DNA from 3 places in the Micromonospora sp. NPDC007271 genome. Region 1 is predicted to be linked to each of the others. Evidence: riboswitches for the same ligand, from Rfam matches in the RefSeq annotation. Region 1 holds a riboswitch; each other region holds the start of a gene.

Evidence for each region. Region 1 has a riboswitch for cobalamin ahead of ABZ570_RS28370 (acyl-CoA thioesterase). Riboswitches for the same ligand answer to the same signal wherever they lie in the genome.
Region 2: linked by a shared signal. The riboswitch ahead of ABZ570_RS21870 (ABC transporter substrate-binding protein) and the one ahead of ABZ570_RS28370 (acyl-CoA thioesterase) in region 1 are both predicted to bind cobalamin.
Region 3: linked by a shared signal. The riboswitch ahead of ABZ570_RS15965 (ABC transporter substrate-binding protein) and the one ahead of ABZ570_RS28370 (acyl-CoA thioesterase) in region 1 are both predicted to bind cobalamin.

The regions. Positions count from the first base shown of each region.
Region 1 covers NZ_JBEYER010000107.1:4,985-8,252, reverse strand. The annotation lists gene ABZ570_RS28380 (ribonucleoside-diphosphate reductase subunit alpha) at 1-177, shown strand, start outside; gene ABZ570_RS28375 (ribonucleotide-diphosphate reductase subunit beta) at 213-1,208, shown strand; cobalamin riboswitch at 1,306-1,521, shown strand; gene ABZ570_RS28370 (acyl-CoA thioesterase) at 1,646-2,158, shown strand; gene ABZ570_RS28365 (LysE family translocator) at 2,162-2,785, shown strand; gene ABZ570_RS28360 (macro domain-containing protein) at 2,897-3,268, opposite strand, start outside.
Region 2 covers NZ_JBEYER010000063.1:1,317-4,584, forward strand. The annotation lists gene ABZ570_RS21860 (maleylpyruvate isomerase N-terminal domain-containing protein) at 1-347, shown strand, start outside; gene ABZ570_RS21865 (IS3 family transposase) at 559-831, opposite strand; cobalamin riboswitch at 1,114-1,289, shown strand; gene ABZ570_RS21870 (ABC transporter substrate-binding protein) at 1,320-2,306, shown strand; gene ABZ570_RS21875 (iron chelate uptake ABC transporter family permease subunit) at 2,363-3,268, shown strand, end outside.
Region 3 covers NZ_JBEYER010000038.1:28,508-31,775, reverse strand. The annotation lists gene ABZ570_RS15975 (peptidase C39 family protein) at 1-6, opposite strand, end outside; partial or broken gene ABZ570_RS15970 (M14 family metallopeptidase) at 211-1,503, shown strand; cobalamin riboswitch at 1,589-1,733, shown strand; gene ABZ570_RS15965 (ABC transporter substrate-binding protein) at 1,821-2,756, shown strand; gene ABZ570_RS15960 (iron ABC transporter permease) at 2,872-3,268, shown strand, end outside.

The DNA of each region.
Region 1 (3,268 bases):
TACCTGTACGCCTGGAAGTCGGGGCTGAAGACCACGTACTACCTGCGGTCCCGGCCGGCGACCCGGATCCAGCAGGCCACCGTCCCGGCCGGCGTCGCCGTCGTCACGCCGGTGGCCGACGAGGAGGCGCTCGCCTGCTCGCTGGAGAACCCCGAGGCCTGCGAGGCCTGCCAGTGACCGCCCCGACCGACCTCACCACGGAGACCGCACCCATGCTGCTCGACCCCGGGATGGACCTCACCCTCCGCCCGATGCGCTACCCGCACTTCTTCGACCGCTACCGCGACGCGATCCGCAACACCTGGACGGTCGAGGAGGTCGACCTGCACGCCGACCTGGCCGACCTCGACCGCCTCACCCCGGCCGAGCGGCACCTGGTCAGCCGGCTCGTGGCGTTCTTCGCCACCGGCGACACCATCGTCGCCAACAATCTCGTGCTCAACCTCTACCAGCACGTCAACAGCCCGGAGGGCCGGCTCTACCTGTCCCGCCAACTGTTCGAGGAGGCGGTGCACGTCCAGTTCTACCTCAACCTCCTCGACACGTACGTGCCCGACGAGGCCGAACGGTCGGTCGCCTTCGCCGCCATCGAGAACATCCCGTCGATCCGGCGTAAGGCCGAGTTCTGCTTCCGCTGGATCGACTCCATCCACCACGTACGCGAGTTGCGGAGCAGGCAGGACCGGCGGGCCTTCCTGCTCAACCTGATCTGTTTCGCCGCCTGCATCGAGGGGCTGTTCTTCTACGGCGCGTTCGCCTACGTCTACTTCCTCCGCTCGCGTGGCCTCCTGCACGGCCTCGCCTCCGGCACCAACTGGGTGTTCCGCGACGAGTCGATGCACATGGCGTTCGCCTTCGACGTCGTCGACACCGTCCGCGCCGAGGAGCCGGACCTGTTCGACGACGACCTCGCAGACCAGGTCCGGCAGATGCTCACCGAGGCCGTCGAGTGCGAGGTGCAGTTCGCCGAGGACCTGCTCGGCCAGGGGGTGCCCGGGCTGCCCATGGCCGACATGCGCGAGTACCTCCAGCATGTCGCCGACCGCCGCCTGGTCCAGCTCGGCCTCGACGCCCACTACGGGTCGGCCAACCCGCTCGCCTTCATGGAGTTGCAGGACGTGCAGGAGCTGTCGAACTTCTTCGAGCGCCGGGTGTCCGCGTACCAGGTCGGGGTGACCGGCACCGTCGCCTTCGACGACGACTTCTGAGCGACCGTGCCCGGGGCGGTGCGACACCGCCCCGGGCGGCGGGCGAGCTTCCTCACAGCCGACCCGCGGACGCCCGGGCCGGTGACCGGCGGCGGATATGCTTTCCGGCGGCGCTGGTTCGCCCGGTCGTGACGGCCGGGTGTCGTAAGAGGGAACCCGGTGCGAGTCCGGGACTGCCCCGCAGCGGTGAGTGGGAACGACCGCCGTCATCAGCACTGGGCCACGCGTGGCCCGGGAAGCGACGGCCAGTAGAAGACCGGTCCCCCGGTCGCGCCCACGAGTCCGAAGACCTGCCCGCGCTGCGCGCACGAGGTGTGCGCGCTGCCGTCGACCTCGCGGGTGGGTCGGGCGGGTGACCCGCCGGACGACGGTCCGGTGTGGCCTCGACGTGCGTGCCCCGAGCCGGCGGTCCGCTTTCCGAGGACGGACAGACCACGGTGCCTGACACCATCACGATCGCCGGCCGGCCACCGTCGGCCTCTCACCTGACCCTGTCGCAGATCATGGACCAGCACCACACCAACCTGATGGGCACGGTGCACGGCGGCCGGATCCTCAACCTCATCGACTCCGTCGCCGGTGTGGTCGCCGCCCGCCATTCCGACGGACCGGCGGTCACCGCGGCCATCGACGAGACCGCCTTCCTCCGGGCGGTGCGGGTCGGCGACGTGGTCCACGTGGACGCCCGCATCACCTGGGCCGGCCGCAGTTCGATGGAGGTGGCGGTCAGGGTGACCGCCGACCGGTGGGACCGGGCGGTGCCACCCACCGACGTGGCGACCGCCCACCTGGTCATGGTGGCCGTCGACGATTCGGGCCAGCCGCGACCGGTGCCACCGCTGCTTCCGCAGACGGACGGCGACCGGCGCCGCTACCGCGAGGCGGAGATCCGCCGGAAGCACCGGCTGGCCCTGCGGCGTGCCCTGCTCGACGGCGTCGGGGAGGGCTGACTCGTGTTCGGTCTGCCCGTGCCGGCGCTCGCCGGCTACCTCGCCGCGATCGTGGTGCTGATGATCACCCCCGGTCCGGACATGATGTTCGTCCTCGCCAACGCCGTCCGGTACGGCGCCAGGGCGGGAGTCGTGGCCGCACTGGGGGTCGCCGCCGGCGAGGCGGTGCACGTCGCTGCGGTGGTGTGCGGCCTGGCTGCGCTGGTCACCGCCTCCCCGGTGCTGTTCACCGCGATCAGATGGGCCGGCGCGGCGTACCTCATCGTGCTCGGGATACGGACGCTGCGCGGTACCGGCGGGCCCGGCGCCGTCGCGGCGGAGCAGGATGGCCGGGCCGGCCGGGCGTTCCTGCGCGGGCTGGTGACCAACCTGCTCAACCCGAAGATGATCCTGTTCAGTGTGGCGTTCCTGCCGCAGTTCGTCGAGCCGGCGGCCGGCGACGTCACCGCGCAACTGGTGCTGCTCGGCGGACTGTTCGTCGCGGTGCAGCTCACCGTCGACGTCGCCCTCGGCGCCGGTGCCGGGCGGCTCGCCGGACGCCTGGCCGACGGTCGTTGGTCGCGCCGGATCAACCGGGTCTGCGCGGTCGCCTTCGTCGCCCTGGGGCTTCGCCTGGCCGCCGGGTGACGCTGCCGGGGTGACGGGGGCGGGCGCTCTCACTCCAGGCCAACCGCGCTGCCTGGGGTGGACTTGCTGGCCGACGCCCCCGCCGCCCCGGTCGCCGCCCGCTGGGCGACCTCAGCGACGGACGCCGGGCGTGGGCGGCGTCACCCGCACCCGCTCCTGCTCCGGGCGGGCGTCGAGGTCGTCGAGCTGGGCGCAGATGGTCTCCCGCAGGTCGTCGTAGTCCCGGAAGTAGTGGTCGTTGAAGAGCGTGTAGCCGGTCCACATCAGGTTGGCGCACACTCGCGCGGGCACCCGGCCGGTCGCCGCGCCCATCCCGACCAGGGCCACCGACGAGATGCTTCCCGGGTCCTTCTCGTTCTGCGCGTGGATGGCCTGGAACGCGGCGGCGCACGCCAGCGCGACGTTCAACGTCTCGCTGACGTTCTCCGCCGACTGCTCCATGGTCGGCGTCGAGATGAGGAACTTCGGGTTGGTCGCCCCGGA
Region 2 (3,268 bases), on a different contig from region 1:
CCCAGCTCACCCAGGGGGCCGCACAGCCGCTGCCGACGGACGTCGCGGTCGAGGGCGTCGACGAGTTCCTGACGACCGTCTCGGCGACGACCGTCCCCTGGCCGTTCAAGCCGGCGACCATCGACCTGCACACGACCGAGGGCCGCTCCTGGCGCCTGACCCTCAACGCCGACGGCGTCCGCTGCGACGACCTCGCCGCCGACGCGGAGCCGGGCGACATGACGATGCGAGGCGCAGCGAGCGAACTGGTCCTCTACTTCTACGAGCGCGTCCCGCTCGACGGCCTGGAGACCACCGGCGACACCGAGCCGATGGAGCAGCTCGCAGACTGGGACCCGAACGCGTAAAACGCGCACTTGTGACGCATCTGTCGGTTGTGCGCGCGCTCCTGCGGGCGCCACTGGGTCCGGGGTTAGCGCAGGGCCTCGCGGCCGATGCGGATCACCCGACCGTGCACCTTGCGCAGGTAGGCGAGCAGTTTGCGGATGGACCAGCGGGTGAAGGGCTGGCTGAGCTTGGTCGGGCGGGTTAAGTTCCCCCGCTTTGATGGAGCGGTGGTTACCTGCTGCCGGCTGGAGCAGGGGTGGCGATAGTTGGCTCGGCTGGGTCGTGTTGACGGGTGCGCGAGGCGGCCTCGTACTCGTCGGGGCTGAGGTACCCGAGTTCCGTCTGGACGCGGCGGGTGTTGTACCAGCCGTCGATGCAGGCGAAGATCGTGTTTTCGGCCTCGTCGCGGTTGCGCCAGCTCGTGCGGTAGACGAGTTCGATCTTCAGCGTAGACCAGAGGTTTTCCATGGGTGCGTTGTCGAACGAGTCGCCGACGGAGCCCATGGAGGGCAGGATCGCGTTGTCCTGTAAGCGTTCTGAACCGCGGAACGATGTGTAGTTTCGGATTCAACCGATCGTCGCGACACCGGTGTGTTGGAGTGAGAGTAGCTGCGGGGCCGGTTCAGCAGCGAGTACAGCAGACCGGTCACCGGTCGAGCGACTTCGCTGAGCCGTTGGAGCGCGTCGTGCGTGGCTGATCGACGACACTTCACGCGAGCGAACACGGTGAACCAACGCGGTCTCCGACCATGACCTAGGCCACGGTGACGACACCGTGTGGTTTGGTTAGGGTGTCCTGGCCGTGGTGTTCGGGAAGCCGGTGTGAGACCGGTGCGGCCCTCGCCACTGTGATCGGGATGCTGGAGGCCACCGAAAAGGTCACTGGGCGCAATGCCTGGGAAGGCCGGCCGCCGGCGCACCACCCGTCAGCCAGGAGACCGGCCACGGCACCTGCACGACCCGTCCACGAGGTGCTGGAAGGTGGTCCCGCCATGCGGTCCCCGGTGTCCTGGCGCGTTGCTGCGCCGCTGTCCGTCCTGCTCGCCCTGATCAGCGGCTGCGCCGCGACCGGCGACAACAAGCCGGCCACCACGGCGCCCGCCGCGGCCGGGCCGGTCGCACTCACCAACTGCGGCACACCGGTCACGATCACAAAGCCCCCGGCGCGGGCGGTGACGCTGAACCAGTCTGCCACCGAGATCATGCTGGCGCTCGGGTTGCAGGACCGGATGGCCAGCACCGCCTACCTCGACGACCAGGTGCTGCCCGAGTACACCGCCGCGTACGCGAAGGTGCCGGTACTGGCCAAGGAGTACCCGTCGAAGGAGAAGCTGCTCGACACCGCGCCGGATTTTGTCTACGCCTCCTTCGCAAGTGCGTTCAGCGACGAGGGGGTCGGCGACCGCGCCGAGTGGCAGAAGCTGGGCGTGGCCACGTACATCTCCGCCGCCGGCTGCCCGAAAGACACGCGACCGGCGAAGCTGACGATGGATGACGTGTTCGCCGAGATCCGTGACATCGCCGGGATCTTCGGCGTAGGGGAGCGGGCCGAGACGCTGATCGCCGACCAGCAGGAGCGCATCGCGAAAGTGTCAGCGGGCGCGAAGGGCACGCGTGTGCTGTGGTGGGACGCCGGCACCGACGCGCCCAGTGCCGGCGCCTGCTGCGGCAGCCCGGCCATGATCATGTCCGCGGCCGGGGTCACCAACATCTTCGCCGACCTGAACGGCAGTTGGGCCGACACCAGCTGGGAGACCGTCGTCGAGCGTAACCCGAACGTCATCGTGCTCATCGACGCGAGCTGGGATCCCGCCGCCGCCAAGCAGGCGTTCCTCGAAAAGCACGCGACGCTCAAAGACCTGCCCGCCGTGAAGGACAAGCGGTACGTCGTCCTGGACTTCTCCTCCACCTCCGCGGGCGTGCGGAACGTGCTCGCCGTGGAGGCCCTGGCCCGGGGTGTCGGCGGGGTGGGCAACTGACCACCGCTACCGCCCAGCCGGCGCAGACCCCGGCGCGGCCGGTCCGGGCGGTGCGCATGGTGACCGTGGTGGTCGTGCTCGCGGGTTGCCTGTTGCTGTCGGTGACTGCGGCCGTGACCGTGGGGCCGGCGGACCTGTCCCTGGGCACCGTGTGGCTCGTCATCACCGACCATCTCGGCCTGACGAGCGCCGACGTGCCGCTGCTGCGCGACCACATCGTGTGGGAGCTGCGGCTGCCGAGGGTGCTGGGCGCCGCGGTGGTCGGCGCCGGGCTCGCCGCCTCCGGGGCGGTCATGCAGACCGTCACCCGCAACCCGCTCGCCGACCCGTACCTGCTGGGCGTCTCCTCCGGGGCGTCGCTGGGCGCCGTCGCCGTTCTGGTCCTCGGCCTCGGTGCGGGCACTGCGGCGCTCACCGGGGGCGCATTCGCGGGGGCGCTCGCCGCGTTCGCCGTCGTGGTCGCTGCCGCCGGCCGACGGGCGGTCCTGCGGCCGACCCGGGTGGTGCTGGCCGGCGTCGCCATCGCGCAGCTGTGCGCCGCGCTGACCTCGTTCGTGATCATCTGGGCGGCCGATCCGCACGCGACCCACAGCATCACCTTCTGGCTGTCCGGCTCGCTCGCCCGCGCCGACTGGGCCGCACTCGGGTGGGCGATGCCGGCGTTCGCGGCGGTGTTCGCCGTGATCCTCTGGTTTGCCCGGGCGCTCAACGCGTTCGCGTTCGGCGAGGAGGCCGCCGCCGCCCTCGGCGTCGACATCGGGCTTGTCCGGTGGCTGCTGCTGGTCACCACGGCGCTGCTGACCGCCGTGCTGGTCGCGATCAGCGGCGCGATCGGTTTCGTGGGGCTGATGCTGCCGCACGCCGCACGGCGGTTCACCGGCCCCGATCACCGGCGGCTGCTGCCGGTCGTCGTCCTTGCCGGAGCGATCTTCCTGATCTGGGTGGACACCGCCGCCAGGACC
Region 3 (3,268 bases), on a different contig from region 1:
GATCATGGCAGCTCCCACAGGAGAACGGCATCGTTGCCGTTCACTGTCGCCCGTGGCGGGAACTTTCGCCAGAGGTATGTCGGGGGAAAATCTTTGCCGGCGGGAGGATCCGGTCGGGATGGCAGCAGTCAGTGATGGATGTTGATATGACCAGGTGACTCTGGTGAAGTGTGCGGACAGCGGATCTTCCGTACCCCGAGGAGGTTGTCCATGGCCTTCCGCACGTCCCCGCTCCGCCGCCGGTTGGCGCTCGTCGCCGCCGTCGGCCTGACCCTCGTCACCGCCATCACCGGGCCGGCCGCCGCGCGGCCGGCCCCGGACCGGTCCGCCGAGCCGGCCGCCGTCGCCTACCGTGTCCTCGGTCCGCGTACGCTCGCCGACCGGAACGCGGTCGCCCGCACCGGCGCGGCGATCGACTACTCCGAACACGGCGTCCTGTACGTCACCGCCACCAGGGCGGAGGCCGCCGCGATCAGCCGGCTCGGCTTCCGGCTGGAGGAGGACGTGGCCCCGGCCGGCGACATCGGCACGTACGGCTTCCCGTCCGCCGACTCCAACTACCACGACTACGCGGAGTTGACCGCGGTGGTGAACAAGGTGGTCGCCGACCATCCCGCCATCGCCCGCAAGCTCAGCATCGGCCGGTCGTACGAGGGCCGGGACCTGATGGCGGTGAAGATCTCCGACAACGTCGGCACGGACGAGAACGAGCCGGAGATCCTCTTCAACGCCCAGCAGCACGCCCGCGAGCACCTGACCGTCGAGATGGCGATCTACCTGCTCAACCTCTTCACCGACAACTACGGCACCGACTCCCGGATCACCAACATCGTCAACTCGCGGGAGATCTGGATCGTCCCCACGATCAACCCGGACGGCAGCGAGTACGACATCGCCACCGGCTCGTACCGGTCCTGGCGGAAGAACCGGCAGCCCAACAGCGGCTCGTCGTACGTCGGCACCGACCTGAACCGGAACTGGTCGTACCAGTGGGGCTGCTGCGGCGGCTCGTCCGGCTCCACCTCCTCGGAGACCTACCGCGGGCCGTCCGCGTTCTCGGCGCCCGAGACGCAGGCGCTGCGCAACTTCGTCAACAGCCGGGTGGTCGGCGGGGTGCAGCAGATCAAGGCGAACATCGACTTCCACACCTATTCCCAGCTGGTGCTCTGGCCGTTCGGGTACACCACCGCGAACACCCCCAGCGGGATGACCGCCGACCAGTACAACACCTTCGCCGCCATCGGTCGGCAGATGGCGGCCAGCAACGGCTACACCCCCGAGCAGTCCAGCGACCTCTACATCGCCGACGGCACCAGCATCGACTGGATGTGGGGCAACCACCGCATCTGGGCGTACACCTTCGAGATGTACCCGGGGTCGGCCTCCGGCGGCGGCTTCTACCCGCCGGACGAGGTGATCCCGACGCAGACCGCCCGCAACAAGGAGGCGGTCCTGCTGCTCTCCGAGTACGCCGACTGCCCGTACCGGGCGATCGGCAAGCAGAGCACCTACTGCTGACCGCACCGTCGTGAATCCGTGGGTGGGGCCCCGGTCCACCCCCGCGGGGCCCCACCCACCCCCGCCCGTCCGGATGATCTCCGCTGGTCGTGCGCTACGGTGGCACCGACCAATCCGCAGCGAATCCGGTGCGAAACCGGCGCTGTCCCGCAACTGTGATGCCCCGTATCCCACGGGGACGAGCCAGGTCGCCTGCGGCACGGTCGCGACTCGCGCTCTCGAGGAAGGGCGCCTCGCGGACGGGTACGCCCAGGCGCTCCCTGTCGGCGAAGCACCACGCTCCTCGACCGACAGGAGGACCGATGTCCAGACGTACCCCCCGGCTCTTCGTCGCCGCCCTCGCGGCCGGCGCTCTCCTGCTCGGCGGCTGCGCCGAGAAGACCTCGACCGACACCCCCGCCGCCGGCAGCAGCTCGGCCGCCGCCTTCCCGGTCACCGTCGGCAAGCTGACCCTGGAGAAGCGCCCGGAGAAGATCGTCTCGCTGTCGCCGACCGCGACCGAGGTGCTCTTCGCGATCGGCGCCGGCAAGCAGGTCACCGCCGTCGACGACCAGTCGAACTACCCGCCGGAGGCGCCGAAGAGCGACCTCTCCGGCTTCCAGCCGAACGCCGAGGCGATCGCCGGCAAGAGCCCCGACCTGGTGGTGCTCTCCAACGACACCAACAAGATCGTCGACCAGCTCACCACGCTGAAGATCCCGGTGCTGCTCGCCCCGGCCGCGGCCACGCTCGACGACACGTACCAGCAGATCACCGACCTGGGCGCGCTGACCGGCCACCCGGGCGAGGCGGCCGACCTCACCAAGAAGATGAAGGACGAGATCGCCGCGCTCACCGGCAAGCTGCCGCAGCGCGCGCAGAAGCTCACCTACTTCCACGAGCTGGGCCCGGAGCTGTACACCGCGACCAGCAAGACCTTCATCGGCTCGATCTACGCCCTCGCCGGGCTGGCGAACATCGCCGACCCGTCCGACGCCGACGGCAAGAAGTTCGGCTACCCGCAGCTCTCCCAGGAGGTCATCGTCAAGGCGAACCCGGACTTCGTCTTCCTGTCCGACACCAAGTGCTGCCAGCAGACGCCGGAGACGGTCAAGGCCCGCAGCGGCTGGGCCGGCATCACCGCGGTGAAGAACAACCAGATCGTCGCCCTCGACGACGACATCGCCTCGCGCTGGGGCCCGCGCGTGGTCGACCTGCTGCGGGTCATCGTCGACGCCACCGCCAAGGTCCCGGCGTGACCTGCCGGTGAGCGTGCGACCAGCGGAATCCGTCGGCACGGCCGGGACGCTCGACACGTCCCGGCCCGCCGACGCGCGTACGGCCCGGCCGGGCGCCGCGGTCCGGCCGGCCGGGCTGCGCAAGCGCTGGCTGCTGGCCGGCCTCGGCGCGGTGCTGGTCGCGCTGGTCGCCGGGGTGTCCCTCGGTCCGGTCAGCCTGCCGCCCGGCAGCGTCGCCGCCGAGCTGCTCAACCTGCTGCCGGGAGTGCACCTGGAGAGCGGGCTCACCGAGCGCGAGATCGCCATCGTCACCGAGCTGCGGCTGCCCCGGGTCGTGCTCGGCCTGCTCGTCGGCGGACTGCTCGCCCTGGCCGGCGGCTGCTACCAGGGCGTCTTCCGGAACCCGCTGGCCGACCCGTACCTGCTGGGAGTGGCGGCCGGGGCCGGGCTCGCGGTGACCGCGGTGATCGCGCTCGGGGTCGGGGCGGGCGGGGCGATCAGCGGGATGCCGGTGACGATCCCGCTGGCCGCGT